3 regions of the Castellaniella sp. WN genome follow, and region 3 is predicted to be linked to each of the others. Evidence: predicted binding sites of a transcription regulator. Region 3 holds the regulator's gene; each other region holds the start of a gene.
The links. Region 3 encodes sigma-54, which starts transcription at its own class of promoters, with help from an activator protein. Its sites were predicted from a motif close to TGGCANGNAANCTGCTTT; they were not measured.
Positions count from the first base shown of each region.

Region 1: glnA (type I glutamate--ammonia ligase) is a predicted target of sigma-54. The motif match lies at 2,812-2,829, and genes of this name have one in related genera.
Region 2: ACTPOE_RS04130 (P-II family nitrogen regulator) is a predicted target of sigma-54. The motif match lies at 2,686-2,703, and genes of this name have one in related genera.

Region 1 is NZ_JBTKZC010000001.1:597,040-603,513, reverse strand. It holds gene ntrC (nitrogen regulation protein NR(I)) at 1-194, opposite strand, end outside; gene glnL (nitrogen regulation protein NR(II)) at 214-1,167, opposite strand; gene glnA (type I glutamate--ammonia ligase) at 1,339-2,751, opposite strand; gene hemW (radical SAM family heme chaperone HemW) at 3,080-4,312, opposite strand; gene rdgB (RdgB/HAM1 family non-canonical purine NTP pyrophosphatase) at 4,309-4,959, opposite strand; gene rph (ribonuclease PH) at 4,956-5,708, opposite strand; gene ACTPOE_RS02735 (YicC/YloC family endoribonuclease) at 5,791-6,474, shown strand, end outside.
Region 2 is NZ_JBTKZC010000001.1:900,701-907,174, forward strand. It holds gene ACTPOE_RS04115 (accessory factor UbiK family protein) at 1-118, opposite strand, end outside; gene ACTPOE_RS04120 (YifB family Mg chelatase-like AAA ATPase) at 188-1,705, opposite strand; gene ACTPOE_RS04125 (hypothetical protein) at 1,823-2,230, opposite strand; gene ACTPOE_RS04130 (P-II family nitrogen regulator) at 2,739-3,077, shown strand; gene ACTPOE_RS04135 (ammonium transporter) at 3,101-4,330, shown strand; gene ACTPOE_RS04140 (diguanylate cyclase domain-containing protein) at 4,318-6,384, opposite strand.
Region 3 is NZ_JBTKZC010000001.1:2,837,342-2,843,815, reverse strand. It holds gene leuA (2-isopropylmalate synthase) at 1-1,547, opposite strand, end outside; gene ACTPOE_RS13390 (hypothetical protein) at 1,869-2,411, opposite strand; gene rpoN (RNA polymerase factor sigma-54) at 2,448-3,800, shown strand; gene ACTPOE_RS13380 (DUF2868 domain-containing protein) at 3,863-5,257, shown strand; gene ACTPOE_RS13375 (GTPase/DUF3482 domain-containing protein) at 5,250-6,474, shown strand, end outside.

The DNA of each region.
Region 1 (6,474 bases), 2.2 Mb from region 3:
GGCCCCGGCATGCGGATGTCGGACACCAGCACGGCCGGCGCGCGCGGATCCGCCGCATCCTCCAGCGCATCGAGCGCCTCCTTCAGCGCCACGCCATCGGCGAAACTGCGCACCGGCCAGCCGGCCTTGTCCAGCGCTTTTTCGAGCACCCAGCGCATGCCAGGCTCATCGTCCAGGATCCAGATCGTGTTCATGCCGCTTCCCGCCTCATGCTCACGCGACTTCCAGCGGCAACAGCAGGCGGAATTCGGTTCGGCCGGGGACGGAATCGAATTCCAGCAGGCCGCCCTGCCGCTGCAGACATTCCTGGGCCAGGCTCAGGCCCAGGCCGGTACCTTGCGCCCGACCGGTCACAAGAGGATGAAAGAGCTTGTCGCGCAAGGCCTCGGGCACGCCCGGGCCATTGTCGACGACTGCGATCCGCAGCCCCATGCGGTGCTGGCCGTCGGCCAGCACGGGCTGGTGCAAAATGCGGGTGCTCAGATGGAGCGCGGGCGCGTCCAGGCCCGGAGTTTCGGCCAATGCCTGCGCGCCATTGCGTGCCACGTTCAGCAGCGCCTGCAGCAACTGATCGCGATCGGCGCGCATGTCCGGCACTGAAGCGTCATAGTCGCGCTCCAGACGGATCCGTTCGCCGAATTCCAGGCGGATCAAAGCCAGGACGCGTTCGCACAGTTCGTGAACGTTGAAGACGCTGGGCATGGCGGCCGGCTGGCCGGACGAGGCCAGGCGGCTCACCAGGCCGGCCAGCCGGTCGGCTTCGGCCACGATCACCCGAGTGTATTCGCGCAGGTCGTCGCGCGGCAGTTCCATTTCCAGCAACTGGGCGGCGGCCCGCAGACCTGCCAGGGGATTGCGGATCTCGTGCGCCAGATTGCGCAGGGTCTCGCGCTGCGCCGCCTGATTGTCCCGGGCCTGCCGAAGATCGTCCAGGTGACCGCCCTGATGAACGGGGATTTCGATCAGCCAGGCCCAGGGCTGGCTTCGCAGCGGAGTCTTCAGGACGCTGTCGCGGCCGTCCAGCCAGGGCTGCGCGGGCTGCCCCGCCAACTGGCGGCGGGACTGGCCCAGCAATTCCTCCGCCGCGCCGTTGGCGTGACGGATGCGGTGGGACTCGTCCAGCAGCAGGACGGCGGTGCGCAGCAGGTCGAGACTGGACGTGTCCACCGCATGACTCGTTTTACCGCCGCCGGGCCGCCCCAAGGTAAAAGGCGCCCCCTCGGGGGATGAGCCTGGACGCGGGGCAGTCCCTGCGGACTGGTCAGCGCCTGGCGAATCCGGGCGGCATGCAGGCCGCGAGGTGGACAGCAAGCCGGAGGCGCTGCGCGGGGACATTTTTCACAAGGTGTAGTACATGTCGAATTCGACCGGGTGCGGGGTCACGCGCAAACGGTCGAGCTCGTTGGCCTTCAGGTCCAGATAGGCGTCCAGCAGGTCGTTGCTGAAGACTCCGCCGCGCGTCAGGAACTCGCGGTCGCGGTCCAGAGCTTCCAACGCCTGATCCAGCGACGAGCACACCGTCGGGATCTTGGCGTCTTCTTCCGGCGGCAGGTCGTACAGGTTCTTGTCGGCCGGGTCGCCCGGGTGGATCTTGTTCTGGACGCCGTCCAGGCCCGCCATCATCAGGGCGGAGAAGGCCAGGTACGGATTGGCCAGCGGATCCGGGAAGCGCGACTCGACGCGGCGCGCCTTGGGATTGCTGACATAGGGAATGCGGATGGAGGCCGAGCGGTTGCGCGCGGAGTACGCGAGTTTGACCGGCGCCTCGTAGTGCGGCACCAGGCGCTTGTAGGAATTCGTGCCCGGATTGGTGATGGCGTTCAGGGCGCGGGCGTGATGGATGATGCCGCCGATGTAGTACAGGGCGAATTCCGACAGCCCGCCGTAGCCGTTGCCGGCGAACAGGTTCTGGCCGTCCTTCCAGATGGACTGATGGACGTGCATGCCCGAGCCGTTGTCGCCCACCACGGGCTTGGGCATGAAGGTCGCGGTCTTGCCGTAGACATGGGCCACGTTGCGGATCACGTACTTCATGATCTGGGTCCAGTCGGCGCGTTGCACCAGCGTGGAAAAGCGGGTGCCGATTTCCAGCTGGCCGCAGTTGCCGACCTCGTGGTGATGGACCTCGACGGGCACGCCCATCTGTTCCATCAACAGGCACATTTCCGAGCGCATGTCGGCGAAAGAATCGATCGGCGGCACGGGCACGTAACCGCCCTTGACGGCCGGGCGGTAGCCCAGGTTGTTGCCGTTGGAATCATGGGCGTTGGACCAGGCGGCCTCGTCGGATACGATCTTGACGAAACTGCCGCTCATGTCCGCGTTCCAGCTCACGCCGTCGAAGACGAAGAATTCGGGTTCCGGGCCGAAGTAGGCGGTGTCGCCCAGGCCGCTGGACTTCAGATAGGCCTCGGCGCGGCGGGCCAGGGAGCGCGGATCGCGGTCGTAGCCCTTCAGGTCCGACGGTTCGACCACGTCGCAGGTCAGGATCAGCGTGGTTTCCTCGCGGAAGGGATCCAGGCGGGCCGTCCCGGCGTCCGGGATCAGGATCATGTCGGACGCCTCGATGCCCTTCCAACCCGGCAGAGACGAACCGTCGAAGGCGACGCCGGATTCCATCCGGTCCTCGTCCATCTGGCTGGCGGGAACGGTCAGGTGGTGTTCCCGGCCCAGGGTGTCGGTAAAACGGCAATCCACGAACGCCACTTCGCGTTCGGCGATCATCTGCACAACGTTTTCAGGGGTGGACATAAAAGCTCCTGCGCCAAATCATGTCGTCAAAGGGAAAAGCCCGAGGCTTCGTCAGATTTTCTAGCAATGATCGTGCCAACTTTTTCAAACCGTGATTCCAGGCTGCGGTGCCCGCCCCACGGGCAGCACGATGGCCGCAATGGTGCATGAATGCACTATTTTAGTGCGCATTTCAGTGCGGACCAATATAAATGCACCATCTGAGTGCATAATTGGGAAACTGATTGAATCGGCAGGCACTGGACATCTCAAACCGTGGCAGCCCTCCACCTCGCCGCTTGCAAGCGGCTCGGATTCGTCAGACACTGAATAGTCCGCAAGGGACTATTCAGTGTCCAGCCTCATCCAGAAACTCCATCTGCAACTCATTCAAGAAGCTCCAGCCCCGGGGCGTGGCGCGGATGCGGTCCAGGCCGGGTTCGAGCAGGCCGCGATCCACCGCGCGGCGCATGGCCGGCAGAATGGCCATCAGCGACAAGCCGGTGCGTTCGATGAACAGCCCGCCCTCGACACCTTCGCGCAAGCGCAGGGCATTGAGCATGAACTCGAAGCCCAGGTCGCCGTGACCCAGCTCGCGGCGCTCGACCACATGCCGGCCAGCACCCTCGATCGCCAGCCGCATCCAGGCGTCCGGCATGCGCGCCCGCGCCTGGCGCGTGATGCGATCCTGGAAGGAAATCTTCGAATGCGCCCCGGGGCCGATCCCCAGGTAATCGCCAAAGCGCCAGTAGTTCAGATTGTGCTGACAGGCCTGATGGGGCCGCGCGTAGGCCGAGACCTCGTAGCGGTCGAAACCCGCGGCCTGAACGAGCTCCGCCACCCGGTCCTGCATGGCCGCGCTCAGTTCGTCGTCCGGCACCCGGGGCGGGTATTTGGCGAAGACCGTGTTGGGTTCCAGGGTCAGATGGTACAGCGACAGGTGCCCCGTGCCGAAGGCCAGAGCCTCGCGCACGTCCTGTTCGCATGCTTCCAGGGTCTGTTCAGGCAGCGCGAACATCAGGTCCAGGTTGACCCGGTCCACGGCGCGCTGGGCCATTTCGATGGCCGCGCGCGCCTGGGCGGCGTCGTGGATGCGCCCCAGGCGGCGCAGCTTGCCGTCATCGAAACTCTGGATGCCCAGCGAAATCCGGTTCACGCCGGCCTGGGCATAGCCCTGGAACCGGGCCGCCTCGGCCGTGCCCGGATTGGCCTCCAGGGTGATCTCCACGCCGGGGGGCAGGTTCAGGTAGGCACGGAACAGGCCGATGATCCGGTCGATCGCCTCGGCCGACAGCAGACTGGGCGTGCCACCGCCGAAGAACACCGTCGAGACCGGCCGTCCCCAGACATCCGGCACGGCCTGTTCCAGGTCGGCCTCCAGGGCCCTCAGGTATGCTTCTTCCGGCAGTTCGCCGGCGCGTTCGTGCGAATTGAAGTCGCAATACGGGCACTTGTGCACGCACCAGGGTACATGCACGTACAACGACAGCGGCGGCAGCGCCGACAGGCCGGGCTTGCCGCGCACGCCAGGACGGCCGTCGCCTTCGCGCCCGGGAGTGGGGATGGGCACCAGACGCTTCATCGGATTCCCTGCTCCCGGTCCCGATCCTGATCCTGATCCTGGCCGAACTCGTTGCGCAGCGCCCGCAGCAGGCCGCGCAGCGCGCGTGCGCGATGGCTGAGGATGTTCTTCTGTTCCAGCGGCAGTTCGGCAGCGGTCATGCCCAGATCGGGCAGATAGAAGTACGGATCGTAGCCGAAGCCGTTGGCGCCCCGGGGGGCGTCCAGGACCTCGCCGTCCCAGGAGCCCTCGACCACGATCGGGCGCGGGTCGTCGGCACTGCGCACGTAGACCAGGACGGCGACGTAGCTGCCGCGCCGATCGGTCCGGCCGGCCATCTCGGCCACCAGCCGGGCATTGTTGGCCGCGTCCGAGCGCGCGCCGTCCGGCGTCTTGGTATAGCGCGCCGAATGGACGCCGGGCGCGCCGTCCAGGGCCTGAACGCACAGGCCTGAATCGTCGGCCAGCGCCGGCAGGCCCGTCGCGCGGCTGGCATGGCGCGCCTTGGCCAGGGCGTTCTCCACGAAGGTGTGGAAGGGCTCGTCGGCCTCGGGCACGCCCAGCGCGCTTTGCGGCACCATTTCGATGCCGGCCGCCGACAGACTGGCGGAAAATTCCCTCAGCTTGCCTGGATTGCCCGAAGCCAGCACGACGCGCTTCGGTTTCATGCGGACTCCAGGGCACTCGCCTGCGCGCGAATCAGTTCCTGGATGCCCGTGGTCGCCAGGTCCAGCAGGCGGTTCAGTTCATCGCGATGGAAGCTGCCGCCCTCCCCCGTACCCTGGACCTCGACGAAATCCCCGGCGCCGGTCATGACCACGTTCATGTCGGTATCGCAGGCGGAATCTTCCGGATAATCCAGGTCCAGGACCGGCCGGCCGTCCACGATGCCGACCGAGACGGCGGCCACCTGGCCGCGCAGCGGATCGGCCGCCAACTGGCCGCCGGCCATCAGGCCGCGCACCGCCAGCGCCGCCGCCACCCAGGCGCCGGTGATGCTGGCGCAGCGGGTGCCCCCGTCGGCCTGCAGCACATCACAATCCAGGTGCAGCGTGCGCTCGCCCAGCGCACGCAGATCGAACACCGCGCGCAGACCGCGGCCGATCAGGCGCTGGATTTCCTGAGTACGGCCGCTCTGCTTGCCACGGGCCGCCTCGCGGTCGCCCCGAGTGTGCGTGGCGCGCGGCAGCATGCCGTATTCCGCCGTCACCCAGCCCTGGCCCCGCCCTTTCAGGAAGGGCGGCACCTTGTCCAGCACGCTGGCGTTGCACAGCACGCGCGTGTCGCCCATGCAGGCCAGCACCGAGCCTTCGGCGTGGCGCGTATAGCCGGTCAGCAGTTCAATGCGGCGCAGCTCGTCCGGCTGGCGGCCGGAAGGCCGCGCGGGGACGGAATCGTGGGCGGTGGGGATCGTCATGAAGAAATTTCCTGCCATATGGCCCGATGGGGCCGGACTACAATAAGGTCCCATTGTAGATAAACGCCGACGAGGCCGCCCCATGATCCGCAGCATGACCGCCTTTGGCTCCGCCCGACTGGACTCCGACGTCGGGGCGATCAGCGTGGAGATCCGCAGCGTCAACAACCGCTACCTGGACTTGAGCCTGCGGGTCCCGGAAGACCTGCGTTTTGCCGAATCCCGCCTACGCGACCTGGTCGGACGCGATGTCCTGCGGGGCAAGGTCGAGCTCAAACTGTCCTACGCCGCGATCGACCGCGAGGCCCTGCGTCCCCTGGACGCCGAGGCCGTGCGCGCGCTGGCCGAACAGCTGCAGTGGGCCCGCCGGTTCATCCCCGACCTGCCCGCGCCGACGCTGGCCGAACTCCCGCGCGAAGGCGCGCTGCGCAGCGGCCTGGACACCGAGACCTGGCTGCCCCTGTGCGAGCAGGCCTGCGCGCGGGCCCTGGAGGAATTCGGTGCCGGGCGCCTTCGCGAGGGCGCCCGGCTGGCTCAGGCCATGCTGACCATGGCCGACGAGATCGACGCCATCATCGCGCGCGTGGACACCGAACTGCCAGCCCTGGTGCAGCAGCACCAGGACCGCGTCGCCCAGCGCCTGCGCGAGGCCCTGGAGGCAGCCAGCCCGGAGGGCTTCGCCGCCATCGGCGGAGCCGAACTGACCGCCCGCATCGCCCAGGAAGCCAGCCTGTTCGGCCTGCGCGTGGACGTGGCCGAGGAGCTC
Region 2 (6,474 bases), 1.9 Mb from region 3:
AGAAAGCCTGCGTCATGAAAGCCTTCATGTTGCGCTCGATGTCGGCCGCCGGGGTCCTGGCCAGGAATTCGGACATGTTCCTCTGGAAGTCGTCGAACAATTGATTGGGGGCGATCATCGCGGCCTCCTGGAATCGGAAAGGGAAAACCGTCATTCTAACCGCCACGGCTGGCCGTCCGGGCGCGGCTCACACGGCGCCATCGGGCCGGTACTGGATCGCCTGGGCCATGTGCCCGGCCTCGACCCGGCCGGCGCCCTCCAGATCGGCCAGGGTCCGCGCCACGCGCTGGGCCCGCCGCGTGGCGCGCGCCGACCAGCCCCAGGCCGCCGCGGCGCGCGCCAGCAACGCCCGGCCCCCGGCGTCCGGACCGCCGTGGCGGTCCAGGGCCGCACCATCCAGTTCGGCATTCAGGCAGCCCTGCCGCGAGAGTTGCCGGTGGCGGGCGGCCACTACCCGATCCCGGACAGGCGCCGAAGGCTCGCCCGGCGGCGCGTCCAGCCAGGCGGCCTCCACTCCCAGACTGACGTGCAGGTCGATCCGGTCCAGCAGCGGCCCCGAGATCCGTGCCCGGTAGCGCGCGATGACTTCCCGGGAACAGCGGCATTGCCGCCGGGGATGGGGATGTCCGTACCAGCCGCACGGGCAGGGATTCATGGCGGCCACGAACTGGAAGCGGGCGGGGAATGTACAGCCGCCGGAGGCCCGGGCAATCGTGATGCAGCCGGTTTCCAGCGGTTCGCGCAGGGCCTCAAGGGCCTGGCGGCCGAATTCCGGCAATTCGTCCAGGAACAGCACACCGTGATGGGCCAGGCTGATTTCTCCAGGCCGGGGACGAGCGCCACCGCCCACCAGCGCCGACATGGATGCTCCGTGATGGGGCGCTCTGAATGGCGGCACCCGGGACAGGGGCGGTCGGGACCGGGCCAGTCCATGGACGGCGGCGACTTCCAGGGCCTGTCCGGAACTCAGGGGAGGCAGCAGGCCGGGCAGGCGCCGCGCCAGCATGCTCTTGCCCACGCCTGGGCAGCCGCTGAGCAGCAGGCCATGTCCACCGGCTGCCGCCAGTTCCAGGGCGCGACGGGCCGCCGCCTGTCCCCGAACATCGGACAGGCACGGCGCCGGAACCCCGTCCGCCGGCTCGTCGCGGACCGGCTCGGCGACGGGCAGTTCCGCCCGGCCGGCGAAATGCGCCACCACCTCGTCCAGGCCGGAAGCCGCCAGGACGCGCAGGCCCGGCACCCGGGCGGCCACGCCGGCCGCCGCCGGGGCCATGATCAGCACGGCCAGCGGATCATCGCGAACGACCGAGAGCGCGATTGCCAGCGCGGCATCCGCCGGCACGATGCTGCCGGTCAGCGACAGTTCGCCCGCCAGCACATAATGCCGCACATCGGGCGCCCGCCCCCGTGCATCGGCGACCTGCCCCGAGGCCAGCAGGACGCCCAGCGCGATCGGCAGGTCGAAGCGGCCGGAATCCTTGGGCAGATCGGCGGGCGCCAGATTCGCGGTGATGCGCCCGGCCGGGAATTCAAAACCGCCGCTGAGCAGCGCCGAGCGCACCCGCTCACGGCTCTCGCGCACCCCCGCGCCCGGCAGGCCGACGATGGAAAAAGAAGGCAGGCCGCTGCCCACATGGACTTCGACCTGCACGGGTCGGACCTGCACCCCGAACAGAGTCCGGCTGGATAGAACGGCAAGCGACATCGGCTCCTCCCGCGTCATCTCTTCCTCCACTATAGAGGCAGAGGGCGGATCGCGGGGGGCGCACGATGCGGATTTGTCGCGCCCCGCCGGACCGGCGTCCGGCGGGAGCCGGCGCTCTTACTTGGAGCCGCCGTTCGAGTTGCCGACGGCGCCCTGGATGGCGGCATCCGCTTTGGCCGCGCCTTCCTTGACGGATTCACGGGCGCTGTTGGCGGCATCGCCCGCTTTTTCAGCCAGCGCGCCGGCCTGGTCGGATACAGCTTGGCCGACTTCGGCGGCCTTGTCCTTGGCGGCTCCAGCGGATTCCTTGATCTTGTCCTGCATGGACTGCTGATCGGCCGGGGCGCTCTGCTGTTCCTGAGGAGCGGGCGTGACGGGAGGCACGGGAGCCGGCGTCGGCGCCGTCGAAGGCGCGGGAGCTGCGGGAGGCGGCGCCGAAGCGTCATCGCTCTTGGAGCAAGCACCCAGCAGGCTCAGCGATGCCACCATGGCGGCCAGAGTCAGCGTTTTACGCGTCATGTTCATGATCTTCCCTATACAAAATTCCGCTGTGATTGAAGTGGCGGATCATCTTCGAGGACCAGTCTGTTACAACCGGCTTGGTTACAATTCTAGCCATCCTGGATCACGGGTAAACCCTGACATGTAATGACTGATGTCCGGACCGCCGGACTCGCCGGGCACCCCCGCGGGGCGCGTCCCCCTGGGAAAAGCCGCCTGGGCTGGCAGGCCGCCACCTCCCCCCGTACTCAACAACTGGACACAAAACCACGAGGGATCCGGCACAGGAACCACTGGACCGCTCTCCTTCAGTCTTCAACAAACCAGTCTTCAAGAGAACCCGGCGCCTATCCGCCCGCCCCGCTTCCCGCCATCACTGCACCATTTCGGGGCTGGTCCGCACCCGCGCGGTGCGGGCCCGGCGCCGCCGCCTCCCTTCGGCCGCCGCCGTCGCCCCGGATCGGGCATCGTCCGGAAGCTGGCACGCCTCTTGCTTGAATCCTCCATGCAAACACACCGCAAAGGAGCATTCATGAAACTCGTCACCGCACTCATCAAGCCCTTCAAACTGGAAGAGGCCCATGCCGCGCTGGAAGCCGCCGGCATCCAGGGCATGACGGTCACGGAGGCCAAGGGATTCGGCCGGCAGAAGGGGCACACCGAACTCTACCGGGGGGCGGAATACCAGGTCGATTTCCTGCCCAAGCTGCAGATCCAGGTCGCCGTCCCCGATGCTCTGGTCGAAATGGCGGTGGAATGCCTGTGCCAGGCGGCCCGCACCGGCAAGATCGGCGACGGCAAGATCTTCGTCACGCCCCTCGAGCACGTGGTGCGCATCCGCACCGGTGAAACCGGCGAATCCGCCCTTTGACACCACTGGAAAAGGAGCTCCCGATGGACAAGAGCGATCTGGTCTGGACCATGACCTCGACTCTGCTGGTCTGGCTGATGTGCGTGCCGGGCCTGGCATTGTTCTACGGCGGCCTGGCGCGCAAGCGCCACGCGCTGTCCGTCATGACCCAGACGCTGGGCGTCTGCGCACTGGTCACGGTGCTGTGGTTCGCCTACGGCTATTCCCTGGTGTTCACCGAAGGCTTCGGCGGCCTGGGAGGATGGACGCGTCTGGGGCTGGCCGGCCTGTACCGGGCCGGGGATACGGCGCCCCTGACCCTGCTTGGTACGATCCCTGAACTGCTGTTCGCCCTCTTCCAGGCGACGTTCGCCGCCATCACCTGCGGACTGATCACCGGCAGCATGGCCGAGCGCACCCGCTTCGGCGCAGCGCTGGCCTTCGCCGGCCTGTGGTTCACACTGGGCTACATGCCGATCGCGCACATGGTATGGGCCGGTGACGGCTGGCTGCATCTGCGCGGCGCCCTGGACTTCGCAGGCGGCACCGTGGTCCACATCAGCGCGGGCGCGGCCGGCCTGGTGGGTGCGTGGCGGGTCGGCCCCCGACTGGGGTACGGCCGGGAAGCCATGCCGCCTCACAACCTTCCGCTGAACCTGACCGGCGCCGCACTGCTGTGGGTAGGCTGGTTCGGCTTCAACGGCGGATCGGCGCTGGCCGCCAACGAACAGGCCGTTCTGGCCGTGGCCAACACCTTGCTGGCCGCCGCCTGCGGCGTGCTGGCCTGGGCGCTGGCGGAGCGGATCCTGAAGGGCCGGGCTTCGCTGCTGGGCGCGGCCTCCGGCGCCATCGCCGGACTGGTGGGCATCACCCCGGCCGCCGGCCTGGTCGCGCCGGGAGCGGCGATCGCCATCGGCGCACTCGCTTCCTGGGCCGCGCTCTGGGGCGTGAGCGGCCTGAAGCGCCGGCTGGGCATCGACGATGCCTTCGACGTTTTCGGCATCCACGCCGTAGGCGGCATCGTCGGCGCCATCCTGACGGGCGTCTTCTATTCCGCCGACCTCGGCGGCTCCGGTCCGGCGGGCCTGGGCGCGCTGCTGCGCCAGGTCTGGCTGCAGGCCGAGGCCGTCCTGGTCAGCCTGGCATGGGCGGCGGCCAGCGCCGCGGTCTGCGCCCTGCTGGTGGATCGCCTGATGGGGTTGCGGGCCACGCCCGACGAAGAACGCCAGGGCCTGGACGCCGCGGAACACGGGGAAACGGCCTATCCGGACTGACGTCCGGCACGCGCGGCGGCCGGACCCCGCATCCCGGCTTCATAGATGCGGCACTGATTGCGGCCGTGCTCCTTGGCGGCATACATGGCCAGGTCGGCGGCCCGCAGCAGTTCGCTCTCACCGCCGCCGTCGCGCGGATAGAAGGCCACCCCCATGCTGGCGGAAATCCGCGCGATGCTGCCGCCCAGCGCATAGGGCTGCGACAGAGACTCCAGCACCTTGTCGCACAAGGGAAGGATATCGTCCGGGTTCCGGATGTCCCGGACGATGAGCGTGAACTCGTCGCCGCCCAGCCGCGCCACCATGTCCGAACTGCGGACGCACTCGCCCAGCCGCCGGGCCACCAGGCGCAGCAGCTGATCGCCCGCTTCGTGGCCCAAGGTGTCGTTCACATCCTTGAACAAGTCCAGGTCCAGGAACACCAGGGCGAACGGCAGCCCGCCCTCCCGGGAGTGCTCGATGCCGCGCCGCAGATTCTCCTGGAACATCTGGCGATTGGGCAACTGGGTCAGGTGGTCATAATGCGCCTGGTGCCAGATCGACGCCTCGCGGCGGCGTTTCTCTGTCACATCGGAAAACAGGCCAATGCGGCAATTGACGCTGCCGTCCTGGTTGTAGGACGTATTGATGGACAGGCGCTCGACGTATTCCTCTCCCGACTTGCGCCGGTTATGGATGTCGCCGCTCCAGCAGCCGGCCTCCTGCAGCCTGGCCCACATCGCCCTGTAGAAGTCCTTGTCATGGCGTCCAGAGCTGAGCACGGCCATGGTGCGCCCGACCACTTCCTCGGCGCCGTAGCCGGTCACCGCCGTGAAGGCCGGGTTGATGTCCTGAATGACGCCATTGGCGTCGGTCACCACCATGGCCTCGCTGGTGTGGGCGTAGACCAGGGCGGCTCGCCGCGCCGTGGCCTCGGCGCGCTTGCGCTCGGTGATGTCGAACATGATGCCGATCAGGGCCGGGCGGCCGTGCAAATACATCCGCGAGCCGAAAATTTCCAGTTCTATCGGATCGCCGTCGCGACGCCGCGCCACGCACTCGTAGCATGTCCGGGCCGTATGCCCGGCCAGCCGCTCCAACGCCTGCGCCCGGGCGACCTCGTAGGCCGGGCCGACGAACACTCGGTCGAAGGGCAGACCGCCGGCCAGTTCGGCCTGGGAATAGCCCAGAATCTCCGCCAGCCGTGCATTGGCGTGGATGAACCTCAGGTTCTCGTCGGCCATGTAAATCCCCGCGACCGTATTGTCCGACAGGCCGCTGAACATGGCTTGAGCTTCGGCCAGCGCAGCGTGTTTTTTTTCGATGTCGCCCAGCAACTGTTCGATGTGCGCCGCGGAATCGTTCAGCACCCGGCCCAATTCGCCCAGTTCGTCGCCGGGCATCAGCGCCGAACGGGCGGAATAGTCGCCCGCCGCCAAGGCCCGGCACTGCTTCGCCAGGCTGCGGATGGGCCGCAGGATCCCGCGAAAGACCACCCAGCCGGCCAGCCCCAGCAACGCGAGGTCCAGCGCGAACAAGGCATAGGCGCCATAGAGCGTCCGCTGCTGAACCGTCCGGGCCTCGACTACCAGCCCGTCCATGAGCGCCTCGGTGCGCGCGAGCAGATCCGCTCCGGTCCGCCCCAGGTCCGCCACGGCGGCCCGGTCCCCGGCAGGCCCCTCGGCCAGCGTGCCGACGGCGACGCGGTAGCGCGTCCAGGCCTGGCCGACTTCCAGCAGCTGCGGCGCGAGCGCCGCCGGCATGGGAGAAATGTCCAGACCGAACGCGCGGCCGCCATGGCGCAACGCATCGTGCGCCGCCTCGAACGAAAGCAACAGATCCGCCAACGCGGGATCCGGCGGGTCCGGGCGCTGGCGCGCCATCAGGGTTTCCAGGCCGATGCGCTGGCTGAGCATGCGCATCTTGCCCGCGACGTTCAGCGTGGCCGCCACGCCGTCGCTTTCCCGCAGCAGGAACCGGACGATGGACACGTTGCCAATGGCCAGCAGCACAACCAGGATGAAGGCCAGCGAGGCCTTCTGCCGCAAGGTGCGGGGAAGGGAGTCGAGTCGCAAGAAGGAGCCTGGAAATATCGGGGTCGGGAACCAGGGTATTGCCGCCAGACGATTCTACCAACGAACCGACGGACCAGGAACCGGCGCCCG
Region 3 (6,474 bases):
GACGCCGCGCGGGTGTCGGTGCCGGTGCCGATGGCGTGCTCCTGGTAGTCCATCACGCGGGCGTCGAGGTCCAGCGCGGCGACGAAGGCCGAGATCGCGCCGTCGCCCCGGCCCGACAGGTGGCGAACCTCGCCGTCGACTTCCAGCTCGACCTCGATCATGAACTGCTTCTGGCCGGTGGTCTTGGGGCTGCCGGTGATGCGGTGCCGGATCAGCTTCATCGGCGTTTCACGGTCCAGGTATTCGCTGGAGAAGACTTCGAACACGTCCTTGGGCGTGACCTCGCGGCCGGTTTCGTCGGTAACGCGCTGGATGGCGCGGCTGAATTCGATCTGCAGGCGGCGCGGCAGGACCAGGCCGTGTTCCTGTTCCAGCAGGAAGGACACGCCGCCCTTGCCGGACTGGCTGTTGACGCGGATGACCGCGTCGTAGCTGCGGCCCAGGTCGGCCGGGTCGATGGGCAGGTAGGGGACTTCCCAGACGGTGCCTTCCTGGCGCATCGCGAAGCCCTTCTTGATGGCGTCCTGGTGCGAGCCGGAGAAGGCTGTGAAGACCAGGTCGCCGGCGTAGGGGTGGCGCGGGTGCACGGGCAACTGGTTGCAGTACTCGACACAGCGGCGGACTTCGTCGATGTCGGAGAAGTCCAGGCCCGGGTGGATGCCCTGGGTGTACAGGTTCAGCGCCAGGGTGACCAGATCCACATTGCCGGTGCGCTCGCCGTTGCCGAACAGGCAACCTTCGATGCGGTCGGCGCCGGCCATGACGGCGAATTCGGCGGCGGCCACGGCCGTGCCCCGGTCGTTGTGGGGGTGGACGCTGAGGACGATCCTGTCGCGCTGGGCCAGATGGGTGTGCATCCATTCGATCTGGTCGGCGTACAGGTTGGGGGTGGTGGCCTCGATCGTGGCCGGCAAGTTCAGGATGATCTTGTCCTGGACGGTCGGTTGCCAGGTGTCGACCACGGCGTTGCAGACTTCCAGCGCGAAATCGGGCTCGGTGGTGCTGAAGACTTCCGGCGAATATTCGTAGCGCCAGTGGGTTTCCGGATGCTTGGCGACCTCGGCCTTGACGATCCGGGTGCCCTCGATGGCGATGGCGCGGACTTCGTCGCGGCTCATGCGGAAGACGATCTTGCGGAAGGCCGGCGCGCAGGCGTTGTACAGGTGGATGATGGCGTGCTTGGCGCCCGCGCAGGCCTCGACCGTGCGCTGGATCAGGTCCTCGCGGGCCTGGGTCAGGGCGATGATGGTGACGTCGTCGGGGATGCGCTTTTCATCGACCAGCTTGCGCACGAAGTCGAAGTCGGTCTGGGACGCGGACGGGAAGCCGACTTCGATTTCCTTGAAGCCGATCTTGATCAGTTGTTCGAAGAAGCGCAGCTTGCGCTCCACGCTCATGGGTTCGATCAGCGCCTGGTTGCCGTCGCGCAGGTCGGTGCTCATCCAGATCGGGGGGGCGGAGATGCGTCGGCTGGGCCAGGTGCGCTCAGTGAAGTCGCGCGTGAACGGGGCGAACGGAACGTATTTGTCGGCGGGATTCTTGATCATGTCGGTACCTGTCTGGGCGGTTGCATCCGGATCACGGACGCGGAAATGCGAGGATGTGGCGAAACAGGTTGCCGAACTGCCACGCGGCGCTAGGCCCGGCAACCGATCGCTAGCAGCAGTAGACCCGACAGGGAGAGGGAGAACGACGGACGCGCGCGCCCGGCAGCGGAGAGCTGCGGGAAGTCACGGGAGGTGGCGCGCGTGGGGTTCATAAGTGGAAGTCAAACATATTTTCCGCCGCTTGGCAAGGATTTCATGGGAATACGGCCGGATGCCGGTCTCGTCCGCGGGTCTGCGCCGGAGCGGGGCGCTCCCTTCCGGTCATTGCCGCTGACGGGCGTTTTCCAGGACGGCGAGCTGTTCGGCCGCGCGGTGCAAGCGGCCGGCGCGGCCGGCGGACAGCTCGGTCCGGGTGAGCATCAGGTCGCCCACGCGCAGGGGTTCGTCGCGAGTCTGCCAGGCCCACAGCAGCACGTCCAGCGTGGCGCCGGACAGATGGTCGGCCAGTTGCTGGAAGGAGGCGGGATCGACAGGCCGCAAGCGGGCGCGCGCCAGGATCGCGCGCACGGTCAGCCAGGTCAGGTAGGCCAGCAGCAGGGAGCCGAACGCCACCAGCGCGCCCCAGAAGTAGGGGTTGTAGCGCTGCAGCAGAGCGGTGGCTTCCGCCCCCACGATGTGGTTTCCGGCATAATCGATGCCGTTGCCGAAAGCCAGCAGCCGGTTCAGCGCGTCATACCAGAGCAGGGCGACCACCACGACCAGGGCGGCCGCGAGGATCCTGGAGGTGGCTGTGAGCTTGAGCAGGATCCTGCGCAGCAAGGCATGGTCCCGACGGCTGGAGGATTCGTTTCGTTCCGGTTTCATGGCTGTATTTTAGATTGAACATGCCCTAGATAGAACATGCGCGCGCAACCGTCCCTGGAACTGGGCCAGCATCAGCATCTGACGCTGACGCCGCAGTTGCGCCAGGCGCTGGCCCTGTTGCAATGCTCGTCCCAGGAGCTGGATCAGGAGATCGCCCAGGCGCTGGCCGACAATCCGCTGCTCGAGGCCGTCGATCCGGAACCGGAATCGGCGGCCCAGGCCGAGCGGCTGGACCGCTTGTGGTCGCAGCCCGCGCGCGCCGTCCTGCCCGACGATCTGCCGGAGCCGGGCCAGCCCCCCAGTCTGATCGACCATCTGCTGCAGCAGTTGCACGCGACCCGCGCCACGGAGCGCGACCGCCTGCTGGTGGTGCGGCTGATGGGCGAGCTCGACGAGCGCGGTTACCTGGAATTCGATCCGGTGTCGCTGTCCGCGAGCCTGCCGCCGGAGCTGGAAGTCGAGGACGAGGAATGGCGTACGGCGCTGCGCTTGCTGCAGTCCTTCGATCCCGCGGGGGTGGGCGCGCGTAACCTGTCCGAATGCCTGCGGCTGCAACTGTGCGCGCGTGCCGACGAGTGGCCTGCGGACGTGCTGGCCTGCGCCCGCCGCCTGACGGATCATCTGGAGGACCTGGGCGCGGGCCGCTGGGGTCGCCTTTGCGAGGCGCTGGGCTGCGACCGCGCGCTGCTGGACACCGCCCACCGGGCGCTGCGGCGCCTGGATCCCCGGCCGGCGGGCGCCTGGCAGGCCGACCCCGTCCATTACATCGTGCCGGACGTGCTGTTCCATCGGGCGGCGGACGGCTGGCGGGTCAGTCTCAACCCCGCCATCGAGCCGCGCGTGCGCCTGAACCCCGAACTGGCGGACAGCCTGGCGGGCCAGGAATTGTCCCCCGACCTGCGGGATCGGATGCGCCAGGCCCGCAGCCTGATCCACAACCTGGACCAGCGCCGGCAGACGATCCTGCGGGTGGCGGAATACATCGCGCGGCATCAGCGGGCGTTCCTGGAATCCGGCGTCGCGGCGCTGCGGCCGCTCACCCTGCGGGAAGTCGCCCAGGCGCTGGAACTCCATGAATCGACGATTTCGCGCGCCACGCGTCTGAAATATGCGCAGACGCCCTGGGGCGTGCACGAGCTGAAGTTTTTCTTCGGCACGGTGGTGCAGACCCGCTCGGGCGAGGAGACCTCGGCGTCGGCGGTGCAGGCGCTGATGCGCGCGATGCTGGAGTCGGAGCCGGCCGGCAAGCCCTTGTCCGACATGCGGCTGGCGCGGATGCTGGCCGACCGGGACGTGGTGATCGCGCGGCGGACCGTGGCCAAGTACCGCGAAGCCATGGGCGTGCCTCCCGCCAGCGTGCGCAAGGCCCGCGGGCCCGCGGGCGCCTGAGGATCGCGCGCCCGGGCCCGGTAAAACTCGGTATCATCCTGTTTTCACCCGCTCGTTTCTCCATGCGGAATCGCCCGTCCACCGCCGACTCCCGCCACGCCGGCCCGCTGCTCCAGTACTGGCAGGCCGAGGCCGTGCGCTTGCGGGAAGCGCACTGGGGGCCACTGGAGGACCGCGCCGCCTGCCAGGCCGCCTTGCGCCGGCCGGCCGACCTGGGGGATCGCATCCTGGCGCGGGCCGCCTGGCTGGCCGAACACGGCGAACTGCATGACCGTCTGATCCAATGGTCCGTCGGCGCCCGCTGGGCGCTGGCCGCCCTCTGGCTGTGCGCCGGCCTGGCGGGCATCGGCACCGCCGCCGCCGTCCTGGGGCAGGGGCAGGTCAATCTGGCGCTGGCCCTGCTGGGGCTGCTGGGACTGCACACGCTCACCTTCCTGATCTGGCTGGCCGGCTGGCTGCCGGGGTTGCCCGATTCGACGGCCTTGTCGCGCCTGTGGCTCTGGCTGACCCGGCGCCTGGTCCGGGGGCCGGACGCCGCTCTCGCGGCCCAGGCCTTCCTTTCCCTGCTGGGCCGCGCGCGGGCCTGGAAGACCGCGATCGGGCTGATCAGCCATGGGGCCTGGACGGCCGCCTTCCTGGGGGCGGTGGCCACGCTGCTCCTGCTGCTGAGCGCGCGCCACTATACTTTCCATTGGGAAACCACCCTGCTGTCGCCGGATACCTTCGTCGGCGTGACGCGGGCGCTGGGCAGCGTGCCCGGGCTGCTGGGCTTTCCGGCACCGGACGATGCCCAGATCGCCGCCAGTCTGGGTCCGCGGCCGCTGGCCGCCGGCGTCCAGGCCGACTGGTCCCTGTGGCTGATCGGCTGCGTCGTTGTCTGGGGGCTGCTGCCGCGGCTGCTGGCGCTGTTCGCCTGTATGCTGCACCTGCGGCGCCGCCTGGCCGGACTGTCCGTGGATCCGGGCCTCCCGGGCTGGCTGGACTTGCGCGAACGGCTGCTGCCCACCCACGCCAGCCTGGGCATCGACCGCCCAGCGCCGGCCGCCGGTAGTCCGGTCGGCCCCGCCGCTCCGGTGGAGGCCGCCGACGGCCGGGCCGCGGTGCTGGCCTACGAGCTGGGGCCCGACCTGGACTGGCCCCCGGCGGGTCTGCCGGCCGATGTGGTGGATCTCGGCCGCTGCGACAGCCGGGATGACCGCGCCCGCATCCGCGCGCTGCTGCACGTGCCGCCCGCGTACCTGCTGTTCGTCTGCGACGCGCGCCTGACTCCGGACCGGGGCGCCGCCGCCTGGCTGGACGAACTGCGCCGTTCCTGTCCCGATCTGCGCGCCCTGTGCCTGGGGGGCACGCCCCAACGCTTGCGGGCCTGGCAGGACGCTCTGTCGCAACAGGCCGTATCCCGGATTCCCAGCCTGGACGGCTGGCTCGAACACATCGGAAGTCTCCGCCATGACTGACGTCTCGAATCCCATCGACCTGGCGGTCGTCGGCCATACCAATACCGGCAAGACCTCGCTGCTGCGCACGCTGCTGCGCGACGAGTCTTTCGGCGAGGTCGCGGACCGCCCCGGCACCACCCGTCACGTCGAAAGCGCCCAGTTGCTGACCGGGACCGGCCAGGCCATCCTGGTGCTGCGCGATACCCCCGGGCTGGAGGACGCCATGGGTGTCCTGGACTACCTGGACCAGCTGTCCCCGCCTCAGGAAAGGCACGATGGCCCGGAACGTATCCGCGCGCTGCTCGACAGTCCCGAAGCCGCCGGCCGGTTCGAGCAGGAATGCCGCGTCCTGGCCACGGTGCTGGAAACCGACGCCGCCCTGTACGTCATCGACACCCGAGATCCGGTCCTGCCCAAACATCGCGACGAACTGATGCTGCTGGCCGCCTGCGGACGCCCCATCCTGCCGGTGCTGAACTTCACCCGCACGCCGCTCTCGGACACGGCGGCCTGGCGCGACGCGCTGGCTCGCCTGGGGCTGCACGCCACGGTGGATTTCGATACCGTGGCGCCCGCGCTGGACGGCGAAGGCCAGCTGCTGGACCGCCTGGCCCTGATGCTGGACCAGCATGCGACCGCCCTGCAGACCCTGCGCGCGGACCTGGGCCAGCAGCGCCTGCGCCGGCTGCAGGACGCCACGCGCCTGATCGCCGAGCTGCTGGTGGACGCCGCCGCCCTGCGACTGCCCTGTTCCCAGGATCCGACCGACATGGCCGCGATCACCCTGGGGCTGCGCAAGCGCACCCGCGACCGGGAACAGGAATGCGTGCACGCGCTGCTGAAACGCTACCGCTTCAGCAAGACGACCTTTCCCCACCATCCTCTGCCGCTGGAGGGCGAGCGCTGGGGGATGGACTTGTTCAATCCCCAGGCCCTGCGCACGTTCGGCATCCAGGTCGGCAAGGGCTTGGCCACCGGAGCCATGGCGGGAGCCACCATCGACGTGCTGACCGGGGGCCTGAGCCTGGGAACCGCCGCGCTGCTGGGGGCCGCCATCGGCGGCGCCTGGCAGGGCGCCAGCCAATGGGGCAAACGCCTGGTGGGCCGGTTGGCGGGCAACACGGAAATGACGGTGGACGATCCGGTGCTGCACCTGCTGGGGCTGCGCCAGCTGGCCCTGGTGCGGGCGCTGGAATGCCGGGGCCATGCGGCCATGCGGCCCATCGACGGCGACC